DNA from 2 places in the Stenotrophomonas sp. 86156_Sma genome. Region 2 is predicted to be linked to the other one. Evidence: predicted binding sites of a transcription regulator. Region 2 holds the regulator's gene; the other holds the start of a gene.

Region 1 (11,594 bases), 2.2 Mb from region 2:
AGTGTGGCAGGCCGATGGCCATCTCGCGCGGGTGGACCTGGCGTTCTCGCGCGATGGGGAAGGTGGTTACGTGCAGGATTGCCTGCATGCCGCCACCGATGCGCTGCGCGAATGGATGCAGCGTGGTGCGGTGATTCATGTCTGCGGCTCGCTGCAGGGCATGGCCGAAGGCGTGGACCAGGTGCTGCGCGCTGCGCTGGGCGATGAGGTTGTGGAAGCGCTGCTGGAGACCGGGCGCTACCGGCGCGACGTGTACTGAGCCACAAGGGTAGTGCCGGCCGCTGGCCGGCAGGATCATCGACGGTGCCGGCCAGCGGCCGGCACTACCGGAGCGGGATCAGGCCGCAGCGCGCGCCTGTGGCATCAACTGCAGACGGAACGCGCCCACGGCTTCTGCCAGGGCATGCACCTGCGCCTGCATCTGCGCGGTCGAGGCCCCCGCCTCTTCCACCAGACTGGCGTTGCGCTGTGTACTGGCCTCCATCTGCACGATGGTCTGGTTCACCTGGGCGATGCCGGCATGCTGGTCCTGCGACGCGCTGCGGATCCCGGCCAGCAGATCCGCCAGCTGCTGCACGCTGCCGACAATCTCGCCCATCGTGGTGCCGGCCTGTTCGGCCTGCTGGTTGCCCTGGCCCACACGCGCCACCGAATCCTCGATCAATCCCTTGATCTGCTTGGCCGCCTCCGCGCTGCGCTGAGCCAGCAGGCGCACTTCGGCAGCCACGACGGCGAAGCTGCGGCCCTGCTCTCCAGCGCGCGCCGCTTCCACCGCCGCGTTGAGCGCGAGGATGTTGGTCTGGAAGGCGATGCCATCAATCAGCTGGGTGATGTCACCGATCCGCCGTGAGGCTTCGCTGATGCCATGCATGGTGGCCACCACCTGGCCGACCGCCTCGCCGCCACGCTGGGCCACTGCCGCCGCGCCCTTGACCAGCGCATCCGCACGGCCCGCGGCATCGGCATTGCGGCCAACAGTGTCGGTCAGCTCGTGCATCGACGCTGCCGTCTCTTCCAGGTTGGCCGCCTGCTGTTCGGTACGCTGCGACAGATCATGGTGACCGGCGACGATCTCACCAACACCGGTGTCGAGGCTGGACGTGGCCTGCTGGATGCGGGTGACGATGCGGCCCAGTTGCGCGACGGTGGCGTTGGCATCGTCGCGCATGCGCGCGAACACGCCCTGCAGTTCACCTTCCATGCGCACGCTGAGGTCACCGCGGGCCAGCGCGGCCAGAAGCGCCTGCAGATCGCCAAGGTTGGTCTCGAAGGTGGTCAACAGGCGATTGATGCTGGTCGACAGCGTACGCACAAAGCCCTGCTTCCCCTCCAGCGCGATGCGACCGTGCAGGTCACCGTGCGCGGCCGCGTCGACCAGGGCTGCCACTTCGGTTTCCAGCAGGGTTTCCAGCGCGCGACTGCGCCATTCCACCGCCACGCCGAGGAAATGCCCCTCGTCGACAATGGGATTGGCGATCAGCTGATAGCGGACACCGCAATGGCCGATCTCGCGTTCTTCGCGTTGTCGCACGCCGGCCAGGCTTACCAGTGCCGGATGCAGGCGTACCGCATCGCTCCCCACCAGCTCATCGCCCTGACGTTCCAGCTGCTCCAGCAGCGCCGGATTGGCGTACGCCACCAGGCCTTCGGCATCGACCACCATCAGCCCGGTCTGCGCACTGTCCAGCGCCTGGCGCACGCGGGTGTTGCCGCGCGCCACAGCACGTTCGGTCTCGATGCGCGCACGCAGGCGCTGCTGCATGTCGACCAGGCGTCGGGCCAGCTGGCCGATCTCATCGTTGGCGTTGTAGACGCGCAGCGTGGTGTCCAGGCGGTCGTCGGCGATGTCGCTGGCGAAACGCAGGGTGTCCTGGATCGGCTGGCGCACCGCACGCAGCACCAGCACCAGGCTGGTGATCAGCACGCCGGCCACCAGCAGCAGGGTCAATGCGAACAGCACGCTCATCGTGCGCGCGCCGACCTGCTGGCGCGCCTGCGCCCTGGCCAGCGCTGCCACCTGCACCTGCTGGAAAGCGGCAAGCGCCGGCGCTACGCCCGCGGCGGTATCCAGCAGCGACTGCGCTTCCACATCCAGGCCGACGCGGGCAGCGGTATACCCCAGCAGGGCGCCTTGATAGCCCTCCATCCCGGTGCGCAGGGCGTCCTGCGCATCCGCGGGCAGGCCCGCCAGCGCGAGGTCGAACGGCAGCTTTTCCTCGCTGGCGCGGTCGGCGTGGGTGGAATCACCGTCGAGCAGCAGCAGGGCCTCTTGCCTACGCATCTTCTGCAGGGACAGCGCCAGCGACGGCCGCTGCAGCGCATCCACCTGTGCCTGCAGGGTTTCGGCGGCCTGCTGCAGCTGTGCAGCGAGGCCGGCCTCACCGCGGCCCATCTCGTCGACCCGTTCAAACAGGGCGGCGACACCCTGCGAGAACGCGTCGGCCGATTCGGTCAGCACCTGCAGCGCCATGCGCCGGCCGGCGTCCATCGGCATCGCGCGAAGCGCCTGCAGGTCAGCCTGCAGGGCCTTCTGTGTTGCCAGCAACTGGCTGCGGTCAGCATCATCGAAACTGCGTGCATACTGGGTCTGCAGGCGGCGCGCTTCGGCCACCCGCGTGGACAGGCTGGCAGCCAGATCGCTGCCGCGCTGGTAGCTGGCCTGGCTGCGCGCGGCCAGGGCGTTGGCATGGCCAGTCCAGGCGTAGACAGCGGCGATCGCCACCAGCCCCAGGCCACAGACCCACAGGGTCGCCTTGAGCTTGTTGGCCACGCTGAGCCGGTGTGGTTGCAGCCACAGCAGCAGGCCGGGGGACGCCGAGCGCAACGTGGCAAGACGCGTGCGCAGGGACCGGAGGTGGGGGACAACGGCCGACATGACAGACTCCAGGCGGAAGGACGCACCTGTATCGGCCGAATTCAGGGCAACTTTAGGCCTTTTTTCGTCTGCGTCCCCCGTCACTGGCGGACGCGGTCTTTGTACCGGGTGCAGGCGACGGGGGCATGACACGGCCGCCGTGCTTGACCTCAACCCCGGTTGGGGGAGCACAGTGGACCTCCCTTCCCCGCCCGGTGCCCCATGACGACGCTCGATGTCCCCCGCTACCTGCAGCGCCTGCAGCTGGATGCGCCGCCACCACGGACCCTGGCCGGCCTGACCCTGCTGCAGCAGCGCCACAACGCACTGCTGCCCTTCGAAACCCTCAGCTGCCTGCTGCGCGATGCGGTGCCGATCGACCTGGACAGCGTGCAGCGCAAGCTGCTTGACGAGCGCCGCGGTGGCTACTGCTTCGAGCTCAATGGTGGGTTGCTGGCGCTGCTGCAGGCCTTGGGCTTCGATGCCCAGCCATTGAGCGCGCGCGTACTGCTGGCCGCCCAGGACGGCGAACTGACCGCGCGTACCCATCTGCTGCTGCGCGTGCACGTGGACGGCGATGACTGGCTGGTGGATGCCGGTTTTGGCAGCCTGACCCCGACCGTACCGCTGCGCCTGCATGACCCGCAGCCGCAGGCCACGCCGCACGAACGCTACCTGTTGCAGCGGCTGGAAGACGGCGGTGATTTCGTGCTGTCGGCCGAATCCAGCGAGGGCTGGCGGGCGATGTACCGCTTCGATCTGCAGGCGCCGGCGCCGATCGACAACGTGGTGGGCAACTGGTACGTATGTACCCATCCCGATTCCAGTTTCCCCGGCCAGTTGCGCGCGTCGCTGACCGGGCCGGACTGGCGCCGCACCATCGGCAGCGGCAACTACACCGAGTACCGCCCCGGACAGGCACCGGACAAGCGCCCGCTGCATGATGTGGGTGATGTGCGCGACGTGCTGGAGCAGCGCTTCGGCATCCAGCTTCCGGACGACCCGCGGCTGGATCCCGCAATCAACGACTGGCTGCAGCGCTCACGCGCCGCGACGCTGTAGAGTCGAGCTTGCTCGACTGATGCATCTACGGCGACGTCAAAATCAGTCGAGCAAGCTCGACTCTACAGATGCGCGCACCGCAGCGTTGACGTTACGGCGCTGTGCGCGCCTGCAATGCGATACGGTTGCCTTCGCTGTCGCGGATCTCGGCCACGCGCCAATCGCCGGCATCGGCCGGGCCGAAGCGCAGCTCGGCTCCGGCCTGCAGCGCACGGTCGAGGCTGGCATCCAGGTCACCGACGCCGATGTAGATGCGCGCGCCCTGCTCGGAAGGCAGATAGTCCGCGCCGTGCACCAGCGCAATGCTGGCACCGGCGGCCTCATCGGAGAACGGCAGATAGGCCATCCGGCAGTCGTGCAGCACGATAGGTTCGTCCACCGCAACCTGCAGCCATCGCTGGTAGAACGTGATGGCCCGGTCCAGGTCAGTCACCGGGATTTCCACATGCAGGATCGGGTTCACTGACATTCCTTGCCACGTCCACTCAGATGATGCGCAGGGTAATCGCCTTCAGCACTGCACGGGTGCGATCGCGGGTGCCCAGCTTGTCGAGTATGGCGGACACGTAGTTCTTCACCGTGCCCTCGGCCAGGAACAGGCTGCGCGCGATCTCCTTGTTGCTGTAGCCCCCGGCCAGCAGGCGCAGGATTGCCACTTCACGTTCGCCGAAGGTATCGGTGGGCGGCGCTTCGTCGTGGAAGCGGTAACGCGCGCGCACCGGATCGGTACTGACCGGCAGCAGCAGGGTCTCGCCAGCGGCAACGCGTTCGATGGCCTCGCGCAGGTCGGCCGGCGCGGCATCCTTGAGCAGGAAGCCCTGTGCGCCGGCCTCGCTGGCGCGCAGCAGCAGATCACTTTCATCGAAGGTGGTCAGCAGCAGCCACGGCGTGGCATCGCCGCGCGCCCGCAGCTGGCGCAGTGCCTCGATCCCATCCAGCCCGGGCATGCGGATGTCACTGAGCACCACGTCCACGCGCTGCGTATCCAGCGCATCCAGCAGGGCCTGGCCATCCTCGGCCTCCAGCACCACGTCCACGCCCAGCCCCTGTAACAGGGCGCGCAGGCCTGCACGCACCAATGCCTGGTCGTCGGCCAGCGCCACCCTGATCATGGCGGCACTCATGCCGGCAACCGCGCGGTCAGATGCATGCCGCCCTGCGCGGTTCGGGCCAACTCCAGCCGCCCCTGTACGGCCGCCAGACGCTCGCGCATGCCGGCGATGCCATTGCCCTCGCGGATGCGTTCGGCGCGCTGGCCGTCATCGCGGATATCGATACGCAACTGGGAATCCTCTTCACTGATCGTCAACCACACGGTGTCTGCATTGCCGTGGCGGGCGGCGTTGGTCAGGGCTTCCTGTACCAGCCGCAGCACGGTCTCGGCCATCAATGGGTCAGCCACGCGCACCCCGTCGCCGATCTGCAGCTGCAGCTTCGGTCGTGGGAAGGGTGCGGCCAGCGCATGCAGCGCGGTGGCCAGATCGAGGCCGCGATCATCGCGCATCGACTGCACCACCTGGCGGATGTCGGCCAGCAACTCGCCTGACAACTGTTCCACCAACACCAGGTCCTCGCGGCCGGCCAGCGCAGGGTCAGCGGCCAGGGCGCGCAGGTTGAGCCGCATCGCGGTGAGCTTGTGCCCGGCCACATCGTGCAGCTCGCGCGCAAGGCGAAGGCGCTCGGCATCGCGTGCGCTGTCGGCCAGCAGCGCGCGGGTGGCCAGCAGGTCGGCGTTGACCCGGGCCAGGTCATCGCGGGCCAGCGCCGTGCTGCGCGCATAGTGCGCGGTCAGCGCGGCGAAGGCCTGGAAACCGCCATACAGCAGCACCACCAGCAGCGGCTGGCTGAAGCCGCTGTGGCGCAGCACGGCGTACACCGCCAGGTTGGCCAGCAGCGCAACGCCCAGCACGAAGCGCGGCGGCCAGTGTTCGGCCAGCTGTGCAACCAGCACCACCAGCAGCACCGGGGCGGTACCGGTACGCGGCTGCAGCGCAACCAGCACAACTGCCAGCAGCGCCTGCAACACCGCAGCGGCGGCGCGCACGCGGGATGGCATCGACGCCCAGCCGTGCACCACGAACAGCAGCAGGAACACAGCAAGCAACAGCAGGCTCGGCCCGGCGCCACTGCGCTGCACCGCGAACGACAGGCCGACCACCAGCACGGTGATCAGGCCGGCGAGGCTGAGCGGACGCAACAGATGGCGGAACAGGCTGGGCATGGCCAGATGCTGACGGCCGCGCACGCCGGCGGCAATGGGTCCGGCGCAGAAAGTGACTTCTGGCACGTCGAATCGATGACCACTGGCCCTGAACCCGGTGCAGCGCCCCACGCAGACTGGCTCCACACCGCCACACACACTTCCGGAGCCACTGCCATGATCCGCACCGCCCTGCTCAGCACCGCCTTGACTGCCCTGGCCCTGGTCGGCAGTGCCCACGCCGCCGACCTGGCCGTGACCGTGCACGACGTCCGCGCGCAGACCGGCACCCTGCGCGTTGCGCTGGTCGACAACGCCGCCGCCTGGGACGGCAAGGCCAAGCCCGTGCAGGCCCAGCAGGCGGCGCCCAGCGGCGACAGTGCCCACTTCACGTTCAAGGGCGTGCCGGCCGGCAGCTATGCCGTGCTGCTCACCCACGACGAGAACGACAACGGCAAGCTCGACACCAACCTGGTCGGGATGCCGGTGGAAGGCTACGGCTTCAGCAACAACCCGCAGGTGATGCGCAAGCCGACCTTCGACGAGGCGCGCGTCGACGTGCCGGCCGCCGGCACCGCCATCGACATCACCCTGCGCTGATTCCGCATCCATACCCGAGGCCACCATGGACCGTCGCCGCTTCCTTCGTACCCTGCTCAGCAGCAGTGCCTGCCTGGCCCTGGGCGCCACCGCGCTGCGCAGCGCTCCCGCCTTCGCCGGCGACCCGGCGCGGTTCGCGCAGGGCATGCAGGAACACCCGTGGCTGCTTGGCTGGCGCAGCGTCGGCAGCGAAAGCCTCGGCCCGACCACCGTGCAGTTGCAGGGAAAGCTGCCGTCAGGCCTGGCCGGTACGCTGTACCGCAACGGCCCGGCGTGGACCGAGCGCGATGGCTTCCGCTATGACCACTGGTTCGACGGCGACGGCATGGTGCATGGCTGGCGCTTCAATGGTGATGGCAGCCTGACCCATCACGGGCGCATGGTCGCCACGCCGAAATTCACCCGTGAACAGAAGGCCGGCCGCTTCCAGTATCCGGCTGCCGGCACCAGCGTTCCCGGTGCGCTGGCAGTTCGAAACAACGACGATGCCAACGTGGCGAACACTTCGGTAACCATGATCAATGGCCGCCTGTTCGCGCTGTGCGAGTCCGGTTCGGCGTTCGAAGTAGATCCCGATTCGCTGCAGACACTGGGTCCGGTGACCTGGCGTCCGGACCTCGCTGCACTGCCGTTCTCGGCGCACCCGCTGCGCGACCGCGACGGCAGCCTCTGGAACTTCGGCTCGATCAGCCTGATGGGGGGCCATGGCCTGCTGGTCTGGCACATCGGTGCGAACGGCCAGCTGCGCAGCGCCAATGTGATCGAAACACCCGAGCATGGCTACCTGCATGCCTTCGCGATGACCGACCAGCACCTGGTGTTCGTGATGATGCCGTTCGATTTCACCGGCGCAGGTGGCAGCTTCTTCGAGCGCATGCAGTTCGCACCGCAGCGTCCGGTGCGCATCGCGGTGGTCGCCAAGGATGCGCCGGACAAGGCGCAATGGTTCGAGGCCCCGTTCGCGGCGATCTACCACTTCGGCGACGCGTTCACCCGCGATGGCGGCATCGTGCTGCGCGCAGTGCGCCACGACGACATCAATGAGGCGCGCTCGCCGATGAAGGAAGCGATGGCCGGTGATGGCGCACACGCGGCCAACAGTGGCGCCAGCCTGGTCGAGCTGCATCTGGACCTGCGTGGTGGACAGGCCCGCTGGCAGATGTTGGGCATCAGCGCAGTGGAGTTCCCGTTGTTCGACCCGCGCTCGGCGAACACACGTGGCGCACGGCTGTATGCGCCGACCATCGACGGCACGGCCAATGCGCCGTACTTCAATGCCGTGGCCGCGTTCGACATCGAGCACGGGCGCCGCCAGCTGTGGAACTATGGCCCGGACATCATGGCCGAAGAGCATGTGTTCGTACCGCGCCCGGGCAGCCGCAACGCCGATGATGGCTGGCTGATCGGCACCCTGCTTGACCCGATGAACAAGCGCAGCGGCCTGGCGGTGCTCGATGCCCGCCACCTGGACGACGGTCCGCTGGCACAGGCCTGGCTGCCCTATGCGGTACCACTGGGCTTCCACGGCACCTTCGCCGCGCGCGGCTGATTCCACGCCACGCGGACACCGTTATTGGCATGCTGGGTCTCCCCTGCCCCGTGGAGTCCCGCATGTCCCTGGCCGACCACCGAAGTACGCTGGCACCGCACGGTTTCCTGCGCGTGGCGATCAACCTGGGCAACCCGGTGCTGGCACAGGGCGATGCGCGCTCACCGCGCGGCCCCTCACTGGAACTGGCTACCGCATTGGCGCAACGGATGGGGGTGCAGGCTCGCTTCACCTGCCACGATGCCGCAGCCTCGGTGGTCGAGGCAGCAGGCGAAGACGGCTGGGATCTGGCCTTCCTGGCCATCGATCCGGCACGCGCCGACCGCATTGCCTTCAGTGCCCCGTACCTGGAGATCGAAGGTACCTATCTGGTTCGCGCGGACAGCCCTGCGCAGCAGGTAGCCGACCTGGATCGCGAGGGGCTGCGCATCGCGGTGGGGCGTGGCGCGGCCTATGACCTGTTCCTCAGTCGCGAACTGCGCCATGCCACGATCGAGCGGGCGGAGACCTCGGCGGCGGCCATCACCCTGTTCGATCAGCAGCGCCTGGATGCCGCCGCCGGTGTACGCCAGCCGCTGGAAGCATGGGCGCAGGCGCATCCCGGCCACCGTGTGCTGGCCGACCGCTTCACCGCGATCCAGCAGGCAGTGGCGGCGCCGGCCTCACGCCCGGCCGATGCATTGCGGGCGTTGTTCGAGGAAGTGGAGGCGATCAAGGCCGGCCCGTTGCTTGAGGAAGCGTTCGCGCGTGCCGGGCAGGCGGTCACGCTGGTGCGATGACTGTAAAGTCGAGCACCAGCAGTCGAGCATGGCTCGACGCTACAGATCCAGATGCAATGGTCGAGCATGGCTCGGCACTATAGATGTGCGTCTGCCATGTGCCGCACGTGCTCGGCGGCCTGCGCGTGCAGCCAGTCGCGGAACGCAAGGAAACCGCGATGGCTGGCCGAGCGCTGCGGGTACACCAGCCAATGCGGCCAGTCGGTCTTCAGGCGCTGGCTGGACAGTGCGACCAGCTGGCCCGAATCCAGCAGCAGCCGCGCCCGCGTCACCCGCCCGAGCGCTACGCCCACGCCATCCAGAGCGGCGCGATGGTGCGCCTCCGAATCATCCAGCACCGCCACGAAACGCGACGGCGGGCTCTGCCCGCTCAACGCGAACCAGGCGCCCCACGCGCCGTCCGGATCACCGAGCAGCGGCCACCGGGTCAACGGCACACGGTCAATGCCGCCCATGCGTTCGATCAGCGCCGGGCTCGCCATCGGCACCAGCCACTCGTCGAACAGCGGTTCCACCACCAGGCCCGGCCATTGCCCGCTGCCCAGACGCAGCGCGGCGTCGAACTGGCGCTGCCGCTCGAAATCAATCAGGCGTTCACTCGACTGCAGGTTGATCTCGATCTGTGGATGCTCGGCCACGAAGTGACCCAGGCGCGGCACCAGCCAGGCCGACGCCATCGACGGCACCGCGCTGATCGTCAGCACGTGCTCGGCACGTGCGGCATAGGGCTGGAAGGCTTCGTTGATCGCATCCAGATGCGGTCCGACCTGGTCGAGCAGGCGCTGCCCCTCAAGGGTGAGGGTGACACCACGCGGCTGGCGGATCAGCAGCGGCTGCCCGAGCCGTTCTTCCAGTTGCCGCATCTGATGGCTGAGCGCACTGACGGTCAGGTTCATCGACGCCGCCGCGCGCGACAGGTTGCCGAGCCGGGCAGCAGCCACGAAGCCCTGCAGGGCATGGAGCGGAGGGCGGGACATCAGGCTTGAATTCCTCTCAAGGCATGCTTGCGGAAATGTCGCTTTTTGCCCGTCCATGCTGCCCGTATCGTGCAATCCACTCAAGTGGACGCACGCTCATGAACATCTTCAGCGGCTTGTTGTTCCTGCACGGCCACGTGGCCAGCGCCGAGCTGGCACGCCAGCTGGCCAGCCCGTCGCCGACGCCGCCGCCCAGCACCGCCCCCGGTAGTGCCGGCCGCTGGCCGGCAACCTCGCCGACCGGGAAACCTGCAGCTGCCAGCCAGCGGCCGGCACACCCCTAACGCTGCAGCGCTTCCTGCACCGCGGCAGCCACGTCAGTGTTGTCGATGTAACTGCCGTCGTTCCAGCGCACGTGCTGACGGTAGCCGGCATCAACGCCCCGCACGCGCTGGCCCAGCAGCTCCGCGCCCGCGCCCTTGGCCCACAACGGCACCAGCGCATTGGAATGGTTGCCGGTGGGACGGAAGCTGATCCCGGGCATGCGCCCACGGCCCTTGTTGCGCACCGGCTCGAAGGCGACGTTCTGTGCATCCGGGCCCATCGGCATGCTGTTGTCGTGGTCGGTGGTGACGATCAGCAGGTTGCGCTCCCAGCCACCGTTGCGTTCGATCCACTCGATCACTGCTGTCACCGCGTCGTTGAACTCCACGGTTTCCTCGATCAGCCGGCCGTACTGCGGCTGGTCGCTGCACTGGCCGTAGTGCCATTCAGTGCCGCAGGCACTGGTATGGGCGGCCCAGTCGGTGGCGCCACCTTCCACCATCAGGAACAGGCCGTTGGACGAACGCTGCTGCAGGAACTGCAGTGCGCCACGCGTCATGGTCGCCAGATCGGGCACGCTGTCGATCTTCCTCACTCCCGAAGGCGTGGCTGCATCCTTGCCCAGCACCTGCAGCTGGCGCGCCTGCTGCAGCGTGTTGGCCACGCGCGGCACGCCGATCAGCGGCCGGTCGGCCGGCAACCGTCCCTGCGCCAGCGCGGCGAACGCTTCCTTGCTGCGGATCAGGCGCCACGGCCCCGACGGATTGCCGCCGATGGTGCTGCCCGCTTCCAGCTGCTGCCAATCCTGCTGCGACACCCATTCCCATGGATTCGCGCAGCCCTCGGCCTTGGCCGCGCCGGCACTCTCGTCACAGGCGCGACCATCAACGCTGTAGCCAGGGCCTCCGGTGCCCATCACCAGATCCATATGCCCCTGCGCCAGCATCTGATGGGCGATGGCGTGATAGTTGTTGCGCGATTCGTTCTGCGCCGCGAACGCGGCCGGCGTGGCATGCGCGAACGGTACCGAAGTCACCACGCCGGTCGCCATGCCCAGCCGCTTGGCGCGCAGCGTATTGAACTCGACCGGATTGCCATCGTTGTTGAAGTTGATGGCGTTGTTGTAGGTCTTGATGCCCGAGGACAACGCGGTACCCGCCGCCGCACTGTCGGTAGCCACCGCAGCCAGGTACTGGTAGCCCGCAAACGGCAGGTCCTGCGCAGGAACCGGTGTGTCATCCCAGGCCTTGCCCGCGTCGTAACCCAGGGTCTGTGCGTTGTCGCGGGTCGGCTGGCTGCTGGCATTCAA
Region 2 (11,594 bases):
TCACTTCGGCGGGCAGATCGTCCCAGGTGGGTTCGCGCTCAGCCGTTGCGGCCGCGTCGAAGGCGGCTTCGAGTGCGGCGTTGTCGACGGCAGGCGCAGCGGCGACGGTCTCGGTTTCGTAGATCACCTCGGCCGGCAGGTCATCCCAGGTCGGCTCGCGTTCGGCGTCGGCTGCAATTGCTGGGCACGCTTCGTCGCTCGCCGGCGGCGGTGCAGCCGGTGGTGCCGCGGTGATCGCTTCGCCCAGCAGTTCGTCCAGGTAGTCGTCCAGTACACCGGTGCTGTTCATGCGGCCTGCTCCAGGGCGCGGGCATCCTCGCCGAGGATCCAGTTCAGCGCGCGGCGATAGGCGGCCAGGCCGCGGCCCGGGTAATCCTCACCAACGCTCGGCAGGGTCAGGCCGGCGGCGTTGCTGATGCGGGTGTCGATCGGAATCGCGTCTTCCCACACACGGCTGCCGTGACGATCCTGCATCGTGCGCAGCGACTCGTTGCCGGCGCGGGTGCGGCGGTCGAACAGGGTCGGCAGGATCGAGATCGGCAGCGGGCGGCGGCGCGAGCGTTCGACCATCTCGCCGGTGCGGACCATGCCATCCAGGCCATGCAGGGCCAGCGGCTCGGCCTGGGTGGGGATGATCAGGCGATCGGCTGCGGCCAGCGCATTGATCATCAACAGGCCGAGGGTGGGGGCGCAGTCCAGCAGGATGTAGTCGTGCTGGCCCTGGTGGCGCGCAAGCGCATTCTGCAGTGCCAGGCCAAGGCCAGGCTGGTTGGCGCTGCGGCGTTCCAGCGTGGCCAGCGCGGACTGTGCGCAGACATAGTCCAGGCCATGGATGCTGCTGGCATGGCACAGGCTGGAAAGATCGGCGGGCGGGGCGCCGAACAGCTCCAGCACGCCAGCCGGCGGCGGGTCCACCGGTACGCCGAACGCGCGGCTGAGCGAGGCGTGCGGATCGAGGTCGATCAGCAGCACGCGATGGCCAAGTGCGGCCAGTCCGCGGCCGAGGGCGAGGGTGGTGGTGGTCTTGCCGACTCCGCCCTTCTGGTTGGCGACTGCCCAGATGCGCATCGGATTACTCCTTCATTGCCGGGGGAACGGCGGCGCCGACGCGGCTGCCAGCCGGCACCGGCGGCAACTTCACCGGTGCGATGGGGGAGGTGGGGGCGGTAGCCGGAGTTGCCGCGGCTTGTTCGGTATCGGTGTTCCGGGTGGCGCCGGTGGCTGCGTTCAGGCGCTGGCCGAGCGGGTCCACCGAGTGCGAGGTGTCTGCCAGGATGATGACCATCACCCGGCGGTTGCGGTTGCGGCCCTGCGCGCTGTCGTTCTCTTCGCGCGGGCGGAACTGGCCGTAGCCGACCATCGCCAGCCGCGACGGCTGCACGCCCTGGTCGGCGAACAGGTGCACCACGCTGGCCGCGCGCCCGGCCGACAGTTCCCAGTTCGACGGGAAGGTGGCGGTGGCGATCGGTACGTTGTCGGTGTGGCCTTCCACGCGCACGCTGTTGGGTACGTCGCGCAGGACCTCGGCCAGGCTGGCCAGGGTCTGCCGCGCATGCACGTCCAGCGCCGCCGAGCCGGTGGGGAACAGGATGTCGCTGTTGATCTCGACTTCGATCCACAGCTCGGTGCGGCGCACGCTGATCATGCCGCGGTCGATCAGCGGCGCGAGCGCGGCGGTCAGGCGGTCGGCGATGCTGTTGAGCTGGCGCTCGGCGCGCGCGATCTGCTCCTGGTTGTGCACCGAAACAGGCATGCGCATCTGCGAGGCCATCGACGGCAGCAGGGTCGGGTCGTGCGACGGCGCAGGCGCCGAGGGCCCGATCTTGGTGCCGGACTTGATCACCGAAGGGCTGTCCCAGCCGCCACCCTGCACCTGCTTGTTACCCACCTGTACCGGATTGATCGTGCGCGGCGCGCCCCCGAAGGCATCGGTCAGTGCGTCGGCCATGATCCGGTACTTGCCTTCGTTCACCGAGGAAATCGCGTACATGACCACGAAGAAGGCGAGCAGCAGCGTCATCAGGTCGGCATAGGGGATCGCCCATGCTTCGTGGTTGGCGTGCTCTTCGTGGTGCTTGCGGCGGGCCATGTCAGTGCAGGAAGCCGGAGAGGTTGGTTTCGATGTTGCGCGGGTTTTCGCCCTGGGCGATCGAGATCAGGCCTTCGATGACCATTTCGCGGTCGCGGGTGTTGTGCGAGATCACACTCTTGAGCTTGGCGGCCACCGGCAGGAACAGCAGGTTGGCCGAGGCGATGCCGTAGATGGTGGCGGTGAACGCTGCGGCGATGCCGTGGCCGAGCTTGCTCGGGTCGGCCAGGTTCTTCATCACCGCGATCAGGCCAAGCACGGCACCGATGATGCCCAGCGTTGGTGCATAGATGCCCATCGCTTCGAAGACCTTGGCACCGGCCTGGTCCTGGTGTTCCTGGCTGCCCAGTTCGATTTCCAGCATGTGCCGCATCGATTCGGGTTCGACGCCGTCCACCAGCAGCTGCAGGCCCTTGCGCAGGAACGGGTCCTGCTGTGCTTCCACCTGCGATTCCAGGCCCAGCAGGCCCTGGCGGCGGGCGATGTTGCTCCACTCGACGATCTGCTGGATCAGTTCGCGGCGATCGCTGTGCGGCGGGCGCACGACCCAGCGCACGATCTTGAAGGCATGCTTGAACACCGCCGGCGAGGTATGCAGCAGGATCGCGGCGACGGTGCCGACGATGACGATCACGAACGCCGCAGGCGACCACAACGACGCCAGGCCGGCGCCCTTGAGGATGCTGCCGCCGACCAGCGAGGCCAGGGCGAGAAAGAGTCCAATGAGGCTGAGTCTATCCATGGTTCCGGTATCGGCGTGTATGAATGGGACTTGAGACACCGGTAGATCGCGTACAGACGGTAGTCACAGTTTTCGGGGCGCCGGGCATGGCCCGGCGGGGGTCATCGCAGCCCGTCCACGTCCAGGATCAGCGCCATGCGACCATCGCCGATCAAGGTTGCACCGGCATAACCGCGCAGGCCGCGCAGCGCCTTCGGCAGCGGCTTGATGACCACTTCCTCACGCCCGCGTACCTGGTCCACGACCAGCCCGAAGCGCGCTTCGCCAGCCTGCAGCACCACGATGGTCAGCAGCGGCGAGGCGGCCGGCGTCACATCCAGCCACTGGCGCAGATCGACCAGCGGCAGCGTGTGCGAGCGGCGGTCGAGCACGGCACGGCCATCGAACCAGCCCAGCGAGGTGCGCGGCGCGTGCAGCACTTCCATCACGCGGGCCAGCGGCAGCGCATAGACGTCCTCGCCGGCCTGCACCAGCAGGGTCGGCAGGATCGCCAGGGTCAGCGGCACGCGGATCAGGAAGCGGCTGCCACGGCCCAGCTCCGACTGGATCTGGATCTGGCCGCTCAGTTCGCGGATGCGTGACTGCACCACGTCCATGCCGACGCCACGACCGGAGATGTCGGTGACCTGCTGCTTGGTCGAGAAGCCGGGCAGGAACACCAGGTGCAGGCACTCCTCGCTGCTCAGGCGCGCGGCGGCTTCCGGATCGATCAGGCCCTTCTCGCGCGCCTTGGCACGCAGCTTTTCCGGGTCGATGCCGGCGCCATCGTCCTGCACCTCGATGCTGACGTAGTCGCCTTCCTGCTGTGCGGACAGGCGCACATGGCCCATCCGTGGCTTGCCCTGTGCCTCGCGCAGGTCGGGCATTTCCACGCCATGGTCGATGGCGTTGCGGACCAGGTGCACCAGCGGGTCGGCCAGCGCTTCGACCAGGTTGCGGTCGAGCTCGGTCTCGGCGCCGATCAGTTCCAGGTCCACTTCCTTCTTCAGCGAGCGGGCGACGTCGCGGGCAACCTTGGGGAAGCGCGAGAACACCTTGCCCACCGGCTGCATGCGGGTGCGCATCACTGCCGACTGCAGGCGGGCGGTGGCGATATCCAGAGTGGACACGGCGCGGTCCAGCTCTTCATCGCGCAGGCGTGCACGCAGGGTCTTGAGCCGATTGCGTGACAGCACCAGTTCGCCGATCAGGTTGACGATCGCGTCCAGGCGCTTGGTGTCCACGCGCACGGTATGTTCGGCCTCGGCCAGCGGCTTGGCGGCCGGCTTCGCCGCCGGTGCCGGTGCGGCGACCGGGCGCGGCGCTGCGATCGGTGCCGGTGCCACCACGGCCGCAGGCTTGGTGCCCGGTGCCGCGCCACCGTGCAGCTGGTCGAGCAGGGCTTCGAACTCGTCTTCGCTGATCAGTCCGTCGTCGGCCTTCTTCGCTGGCGCGACCGCGGTCGGCGCGTTGCCACCATGCAGCTGGTCGAGCAGAGCCTCGAATTCGTCGTCGGTGATCAGGTCGCTGCCACCCGCGGTGGGTGCTGCGGCGGCGGCGGGTGCAACCACGGCACCGCCGTGCACGTCGAACTGTGCGATCAGGTCCGGCGGCGCATAGCCCGGCTCGGTGCCGGAGGAAACCGCGTCCAGCATCGACTGCAGGTAGTCCAGCGATTGCTGGGCCGCGTCGAAGTGGTGGGCCTGCAGCACGGCCTGGCCGGCACGTGCGGCGCCCAGCGCCTCTTCAGCGGCATGGCACAGCTCGACCATGGCGGTGACGCCGAGGAAGCCGGCGCCGCCCTTGAGCGTGTGGTAGCCGCGGAACACCGCGTTGAGCTGGTCGCTGTCCTGCGGTGCCTGCTCCAGCGACACCAGCTGTTCGCCGAGGCGATCCAGGATCTCCTGCGCCTCGATGATGAAATCGGCAGTGATGTCGTCGGATACCGCGCTCATGCTTACAGCCCCAGATCCGACAACAGGTCGTCGGCGTCGTTCTGCGAGACCGCGTGGCGGTCCAGTCCCTTCAGTGCCGGCCCGGCCAGTTCCGGGTCGGTGCGATGCTGTTCCGGCGGCAGGCCGAGCGCGCCGAAGCCTTCGTGCACGCGGCGGACGATGCCGACCACGCGACGGATGATCTGCCCGGTCAGGTCCTGGTAGCTCTGGGTCAGGGCGATCTCGGTCAGGTTGTGGCGGATGCGCTCGAGCTGCGCGTCCTGGCCCGGCTGCAGGCCTTCGGCGCGCAGCTGTTCGGTCAGGCTGCGGCATTCCTCGGCCAGGTCCAGGGTGCGGTGCGTCGCCTGTTCGGTCATCGCCACCACGTGGTCCAGTCGCGCGCAGGCGTCGTCCAGTTCGCCGGCTTCGCTCGGCACGGTCGGCAGTTCGCCCAGCGCCTGTCCCAGCTCGCGGGCCAGCCGCGAGAGGCCGCTCATCATCGGCTGCGTGCGCAGCGCGACCAGCCCGTCGATGCGCTGCCGCCAGGCGGCCTCGTCACCGGATTCGAGCGCGTCCAGGGCCTCCTGCAGGCGCAGGGCGAGGGCGTTCTTGTCGACCGTGGTATCCATCAGGCGCTGGCCGCCAGGCGTTCGAAGATCTTGCCGAGCTTCTCTTCCAGCGTCTGCGCGGTGAACGGCTTGATGATGTAGCCGTTCACGCCGCTCTGGGCAGCTTCGATGATCTGCTCGCGCTTGGCTTCTGCCGTGACCATCAGCACCGGCAGGGTCTTCAGCTTGGCATCGGCACGGATGGCCTTGAGCAGCTCGATGCCGGTCATCACCGGCATGTTCCAGTCGGTGACCACGAAATCGAACGGCTGGCTCTGCAGCAGCGACAGCGCGGCATGCCCGTCCTCGGCTTCGGCGGTATTGGTGAAGCCCAGATCGCCCAGCAGGTTCTTGACGATTCGACGCATGGTCGAGAAGTCGTCGACGATCAGGATGCGCATGTTCTTGTTCAAAGCAGAATTCCTTTGTTGTTCATTCCGGATGGCCGGGGGCAGCCGCCTCGGGGATGTTCATTCTTCGAGGCCTGCGTCGGCAGCCTCGAACAGCTTCAGCCGGCCACGCAGGCGCAGTACCGCCTGGCCGTGGATCTGGCAGACCCGCGACTCGCTCACGCCGAGCACCGCGCCGATCTCCTTCAGGTTCAGTTCCTGCTCGTAGTACAGCGAGAGCACCAGTTGTTCGCGCTCGGGCAGGTGGCCGATGGCCTTGCCCAGCTCGCGACCGAACTCGCCGCGCTCCAGTACCTGCTGCGGTGTCGGCCCGCCCTGGGCGACGGTGTCCAGCTCGCCCTGGTCCTCGATGCGCGATTCCAGGCTCAGCACCTGGCCACGTGCAGCGTCTTCCATCAGCCGCAGGTACTCGGGCAGCGGCATCTCCATCGCGGCGGCCACTTCAGTGGCGCTGGCGGCACGGCCACTGCTCTGTTCCAGGCGGCGGATGGTGGCGGCGGCATCACGTGCACGGCGGTGCACCGAACGCGGGACCCAGTCACCACGGCGGATCTCGTCGATCATCGAACCACGGATGCGGATCGAGGCGTAGGTCTCGAAAGAAGCACCCTGGTCGGCGTCATAGCTGCGCGAGGCTTCGATCAGTCCCATCATGCCGGCCTGGATCAGGTCGTCGACCTCGACGCTGGCCGGCAGGCGCGCGGCCAGGTGGTGGGCGATGCGCCGCACCAGGTCCGAATGCTGGGCGATGACTTCGTTCGCCGCCGAGCGCTGCACTTCCCTGTACTGGGCTGCGCCTTTCATGCCGTCACCCCACGCTGCTTGAGGATGCGTTCGAGGAAGAACTCGACGCCGCCACGCGGTTCGGTCGGCGCCTGCCAGCGCGCGGTACGGCGCGCGATCTCGGTGATCGCCAGCGCCGCCGGGCTGGACGGATAGGCCTTCACCACCGGCTGCTGGCGCTGCACCGACAGGCGCAGCCAGTCATCCTGCGGCACGCAGCCGAGGTAGTTCAGCGAGACATCGGCAAGGAACTTCTCGCAGACGCGGGTCAGCTTTTCGTACAGCACGCGGCCCTCGTTCGGGTCGCGCACCATGTTGGCCACCACCTGGATGCGGTCCACGCCGCGCTCGCGCGACAGCACCTTGATCAGTGCGTAGGCGTCGGTGATCGAGGCCGGCTCGTCACAGACCACCACCACGGTGTCCTGTGCGGCCTGGCAGAAGGTCAGCACGCCATCGGTGATGCCCGCGGCAGTGTCCACCACCATGATGTCCAGCTCGCGCTCCAGTTCGGAGAACACGTTGACCAGGCCAACGTGCTCGGCCGGGGCCAGCTCGGCCATGTGGCGGCGGCCGGATGCGGCCGGGACCACCAGCACGCCGTTCGGGCCTTCGACGATGACGTCATCCAGCGTGCAGCGGCCGGCGACCAAGTCGGCCAGCGTAAAGGTGGGGTTCAGCCCCAGGATCACGTCGATGTTGGCCAGGCCGAGGTCGGCGTCCAGCAGCAGCGTGCGCTTGCCCATGCCAGCCAGTGCCACGGCCAGGTTGGCCGACACATTCGTCTTGCCCACGCCGCCCTTGCCGCCAGTGACCGCAATGGTGCGCACAGGGCCGAGCGGCTCGCTGCGGGTGGCCGACAGCGGGAAGGTCTTGGTCAGCTTGGCGTACTCACGCGACGGCATGGTTCAACTCCGGGTTGCAGGGCATATCGGCCGCGCGGCGCAAATCTTCAAGGCGAAGTACAAGATTGGCTGCACTGGCCCGGTGCAGGTCCTCCGGGACGTCCTGGCCATCGGTCACCCAGGTGATCGGCAAGGCATGATCCACGGCCACCGACAGGGCGTTGCCGAAGCGGCCGGTCTCGTCCAGCTTGCTCAGTACCAGGCCCTGCAGGTTGGCCGCGCCGAAGCGGCGGACCACCTCGTCCATGTCGCCGAAGCTGGTGTTGGCCGGCAGCACCAGCAGGGTGCGGACCTGGCGGGCGGCACGCAGCCACTGCAGCTGGGCGGCCAGGGCGCGGTCGCGCGGGCCCAGGCCGGCGGTGTCGATCAGCACCAGCTTGTAGTCCTTCAGGCGTTCCAGCAGCTGGTCCAGGTCGGTGCCGCTGTTGGCCTCGTGCACGGCGATGCCGAGCTGGCGGCCGTAGCCGTACAGCTGCTCGCGGGCACCGATGCGGGTGGTGTCGGTGGTGACCAGGGCCACGTCACGCGGCGCGTGCTTCTCGGCGAAGCGCGAGGCCAGCTTGGCGATGGTGGTGGTCTTGCCAGCGCCGGTCGGGCCGACCAGGGCGATCACGCCGCCTTCTTCCAGCGGGTCGACCGGGGCGATCGGCAGCTTGCGCGAGATCAGCCCCAGCATCAGGCCACGGCCACGGTGGGCTTCGGTCTCCAGCGGGATCTGCATGGCCACGTCGCGGGCCAGGCCGGCATCGAAGCCATACTCGTCCATCAGGTCCAGCGCGGTGGCGCGCACCGGGCAGCCGCGCAGGCGCTCGTCGGTGAAGCGGTTCATCTCGCGCTCGATCACATGGCGCATGCCGGCCACTTCCTGGCGCAGCTGGCGGATCTCGGCGTCGTCCTGGGCCACCAGGGTCAGTGCCGGGGCTGGGGCCAGCACGGGGGCAGCGCCGGTTTCGTCGCTGGCTTCGACCGGTGCCGGTTCGCTGGCGACGATCCCGGGCTGCGCTTCGGTCACGGCAGCGGTCGGCAGCGGCGGCGGCTGCACGGCCGACGCCGCGCTTTCGTGATGCGTCTCGTGCGGCGGGTCGATCTGGAAGCGGGCGCGGTTGGCCGGTGCGGCGGTGCTGGGCGCCGGTGCGACGATGGCTTCGGCGAACGGAGCGAAGATCTGATCCGGCAGCGCCGGTTCGTTGACGGCGGCGCGTGCCAGGGTGGCGGCGAAGCCGGTGCTGCCGCGGGTCGGCACGATCTCGTCGGCGCTGTCCAGGGTGCGGCCGGTGGCGCCGACCGCAGCGCGGGCGAGGGCAGCCACGGCCGAGGTGGTTGCGGCGACCGGTTCCGGTGCCGGGGTATTGCTGCGGCGGCGGGTGACCGCGGCGATCACCGCGTCGGCGGCGGTGCGCGGCTTCGGCGCCGGCGGCGGAGCGATGTCACGACGCGAGGCTTCCAGTGCACGCTGCACGGCGCTCTCGTCGTAGTTGGCGGCGGCGACGATCTCGATGCCTTCCTCGATCCGGCGGTTGGACAGGATCACGGCGTCAGGACCATGTTCCTTGCGCACCAGGTTCATGGCCGAGCGCATGTCGGCGGCGACGAATCGTTTGATTTTCATGCTGTGGTCACGGGACGAAGACGGCGGGGTGGCGGTCGGAGAACTCGGGTGGTCGGTGGTCTGCACGGTGCGGGTTCCCCTTGGTATCTGTCTGTTGCGTTGGTTCGAAAGTGGTGTCTGTTTTCTGGCGCATCGGAGGGCGGCGTCAGCTGATCGTTCCGACCAGCTTCAGGCGCTTGTCCTCCGGCACCTCGCTGTAGGCCAGGACCGACAGCGACGGAACGCTGTGGCGGACCAGGCGGGCCAGCGCGGCACGCACCGGGCCAGGTACCAGCACGACCGCGGGCTCGTTGCGGGCTTCCTGCTTGCTGACACATTCGGCCAGGCTCTGGTGCAGTCGCTCAGCGAGTCCGGGTTCCAGCGCGGCGCCGTTGCCCTGCGTGGACTCCTGCAAGACACGTTCCAATTGTGGGTTGAGCGTGAACACCGGCAGCTCCGCCGACATTCCGGCGATCTCCTGCACGATGAAACGACCCAGTGCGGTGCGCACGGCGGCAGTCAGCACGGCCGGGTCCTGGCTGTTGGGCGCGTGTTCGACCAGTGATTCAGCGATCTTGCGCAACTGGCGGATCGGAATGCGCTCGATCAGCAGGTTCTGCAGCACGCGTACCACCGCCGACAACGGCAGTGCCTTCGGCGTCAGATCTTCGACGAGCTTGGGTGCGCTCTTGGCCAGGTTGGCCAGCAGGTGCTGCACTTCTTCGTGGCCGAGCAGTTCCGGCGCGTGTTCGCGGATGAGGTGCGAGAGGTGGGTGGCCACCACGGTGGCTGGATCGACCACGGTATAGCCCAGCGTTTCAGCCTGGGCACGCTGGTGCGGTTGGATCCAGGTGGCATCCAGGCCGAATGCGGGGTCCTTGCCGGCGATGCCTTCCAGCGCGCCGAGCGCGCTGCCCGGGTCCAGGGCCAGTTCGCGGTCGGGGTGGATCTCGGCGGTGGCCACCGGTACGCCGTGCACCAGCACGCGGTAGCCGTTGGCCGGCAGTTCCAGGTTGTCGCGGATGTGCACCGACGGGATCAGGAAGCCGACGTCCTGGGTCAGCTTGCGCCGCACGCCCTTGATGCGTGCCATCAGTTCGCCGCCCTGGCTGCTGTCCACCAGCGGAATCAGCCGGTAGCCGACCTCCAGGCCCAGCGGATCGACCGGGCGCAGTTCGTCCCAGCTCAGTTCGGCAGTCGGAGCCGGCGCGGCCGGGCGGCCGAGTGCGTTGAGCGCGGCAGCGTCATTGCCTGCGGCTGCCGGATCGGTGGCCGCGGCCTTGCCCTTGCGGTAGACCTTCCAGGCGATGAAGCCGAGGATCGCGGACAGTGTCAGGAAAGCGACGTTGGGCATGCCCGGCACCAGGCCGACCACGCCGATGATGCCGGCGGTGATCGCCAGCGCACGGTACTGCCCGAACACCTGGCCGGTCATGGCCTGGGCCATGTCCTGCGAACGCGAGGCGCGGGTGACCAGCATGGCCACGGCGCTGGAGACCAGCAGCGCCGGCAGCTGCGCCACCAGGCCATCACCAATCGACAGCAGGGTGTAGGTGGCAGCGGCATCGCCGAACGGCATGCCATGCTGCAGCACGCCTACGGCCAGGCCGCCGAGCATGTTGATGAACAGGATCAGGATGCCGGCAATGGCATCACCACGGATGAACTTGCTGGCACCGTCCATCGCGCCGTAGAAATCGGCTTCCTCGCGGACTTCCTCGCGGCGCAGCTTGGCTTCTTCACGCGTCAGCAAACCGGCGTTGAGGTCGGCGTCGATCGCCATCTGCTTGCCGGGCATCGCGTCGAGGATGAAGCGCGCGGTCACTTCCGAGACGCGGCCGGCGCCCTTGGTGATGACCACGAAGTTGATGATGGTCAGGATCGCGAACACCACGATGCCGACCGCGTAGTTGCCGCCGATCACGAACTCGCCGAAGGCGGCAATGACCTTGCCCGCGGCGTCATGGCCGTTCTGGCCGTTCAGCAGGATCACGCGGGTGGAGGCCACGTTCAGCGCCAGCCGCAGCATGGTGGTGATCAGCAGCACGATCGGGAAGATCGTGAAGTCCAGTGGGCGCTTCACGTAGACCACCGCCAGCAGCACCATCAGCGAGATGGCGATGTTGAAGGTGAACAGGGCGTCGAGCACCGGTGCGGCCAGCGGCACCACGACCATGGCCAGCAGGGCCAGCACGATCAGCGGTGCGCCAAGGCCCTGGCGGATCATTTCCAGCGCGCGGCGGGTGTTGAAACCGGTGGAGGGCTGGGCGCTCACAGGCGGCCTCCCTTGCCGAATTCATCCACCTGGATGTGCGGGGCGTCCGGCATCGGGCCAGTGCGCCAGGCGCGCAGCTGGTAGACGTAGGACAGGACCTGGGCGACGGCCGAATACAGTCTCACGGGGATTTCCTTTCCGAGTTGGCCTTCCCGATACAAGGCGCGTGCCAAAGGCGGGGCGGAGACAATAGCGACCTTGTTGCCGTCGGCCACTTCACGGATGCGCAGCGCGGTCTCGTCCACACCCAGGGCGACCACTTTGGGGGCGTTCATGGCGCC

Evidence for each region. Region 2 encodes FliA, which starts transcription of late flagellar genes. Its sites were predicted from a motif close to TAAAGTTTNNCNNNCNNNGGCCGATAA; they were not measured.
Region 1: a site for FliA is predicted at 2,904-2,930, ahead of ACZK33_RS21045 (methyl-accepting chemotaxis protein). Genes of this name have one in related genera too.

What each region holds. Positions count from the first base shown of each region.
Region 1 covers NZ_CM151157.1:4,549,565-4,561,158, forward strand. Annotated here, with positions in the region: gene ACZK33_RS21040 (PepSY domain-containing protein) at 1-259, shown strand, start outside; gene ACZK33_RS21045 (methyl-accepting chemotaxis protein) at 338-2,875, opposite strand; gene ACZK33_RS21050 (arylamine N-acetyltransferase family protein) at 3,077-3,916, shown strand; gene ACZK33_RS21055 (VOC family protein) at 4,008-4,379, opposite strand; gene ACZK33_RS21060 (response regulator transcription factor) at 4,402-5,040, opposite strand; gene ACZK33_RS21065 (sensor histidine kinase) at 5,037-6,137, opposite strand; gene ACZK33_RS21070 (DUF2141 domain-containing protein) at 6,294-6,716, shown strand; gene ACZK33_RS21075 (carotenoid oxygenase family protein) at 6,742-8,265, shown strand; gene ACZK33_RS21080 (ABC transporter substrate-binding protein) at 8,328-9,044, shown strand; gene ACZK33_RS21085 (LysR substrate-binding domain-containing protein) at 9,122-10,021, opposite strand; gene ACZK33_RS21090 (hypothetical protein) at 10,120-10,305, shown strand; gene ACZK33_RS21095 (alkaline phosphatase) at 10,302-11,594, opposite strand, start outside.
Region 2 covers NZ_CM151157.1:2,387,475-2,399,068, forward strand. Annotated here, with positions in the region: gene ACZK33_RS11165 (chemotaxis protein CheW) at 1-289, opposite strand, end outside; gene ACZK33_RS11170 (ParA family protein) at 286-1,068, opposite strand; gene motD (flagellar motor protein MotD) at 1,073-2,089, opposite strand; gene ACZK33_RS11180 (flagellar motor protein) at 2,091-2,831, opposite strand; gene ACZK33_RS11185 (chemotaxis protein CheA) at 2,933-4,765, opposite strand; gene ACZK33_RS11190 (protein phosphatase CheZ) at 4,768-5,373, opposite strand; gene cheY (chemotaxis response regulator CheY) at 5,373-5,765, opposite strand; gene ACZK33_RS11200 (RNA polymerase sigma factor FliA) at 5,823-6,566, opposite strand; gene ACZK33_RS11205 (MinD/ParA family ATP-binding protein) at 6,563-7,450, opposite strand; gene flhF (flagellar biosynthesis GTPase FlhF) at 7,437-9,059, opposite strand; gene flhA (flagellar biosynthesis protein FlhA) at 9,205-11,265, opposite strand; gene flhB (flagellar biosynthesis protein FlhB) at 11,310-11,594, opposite strand, start outside.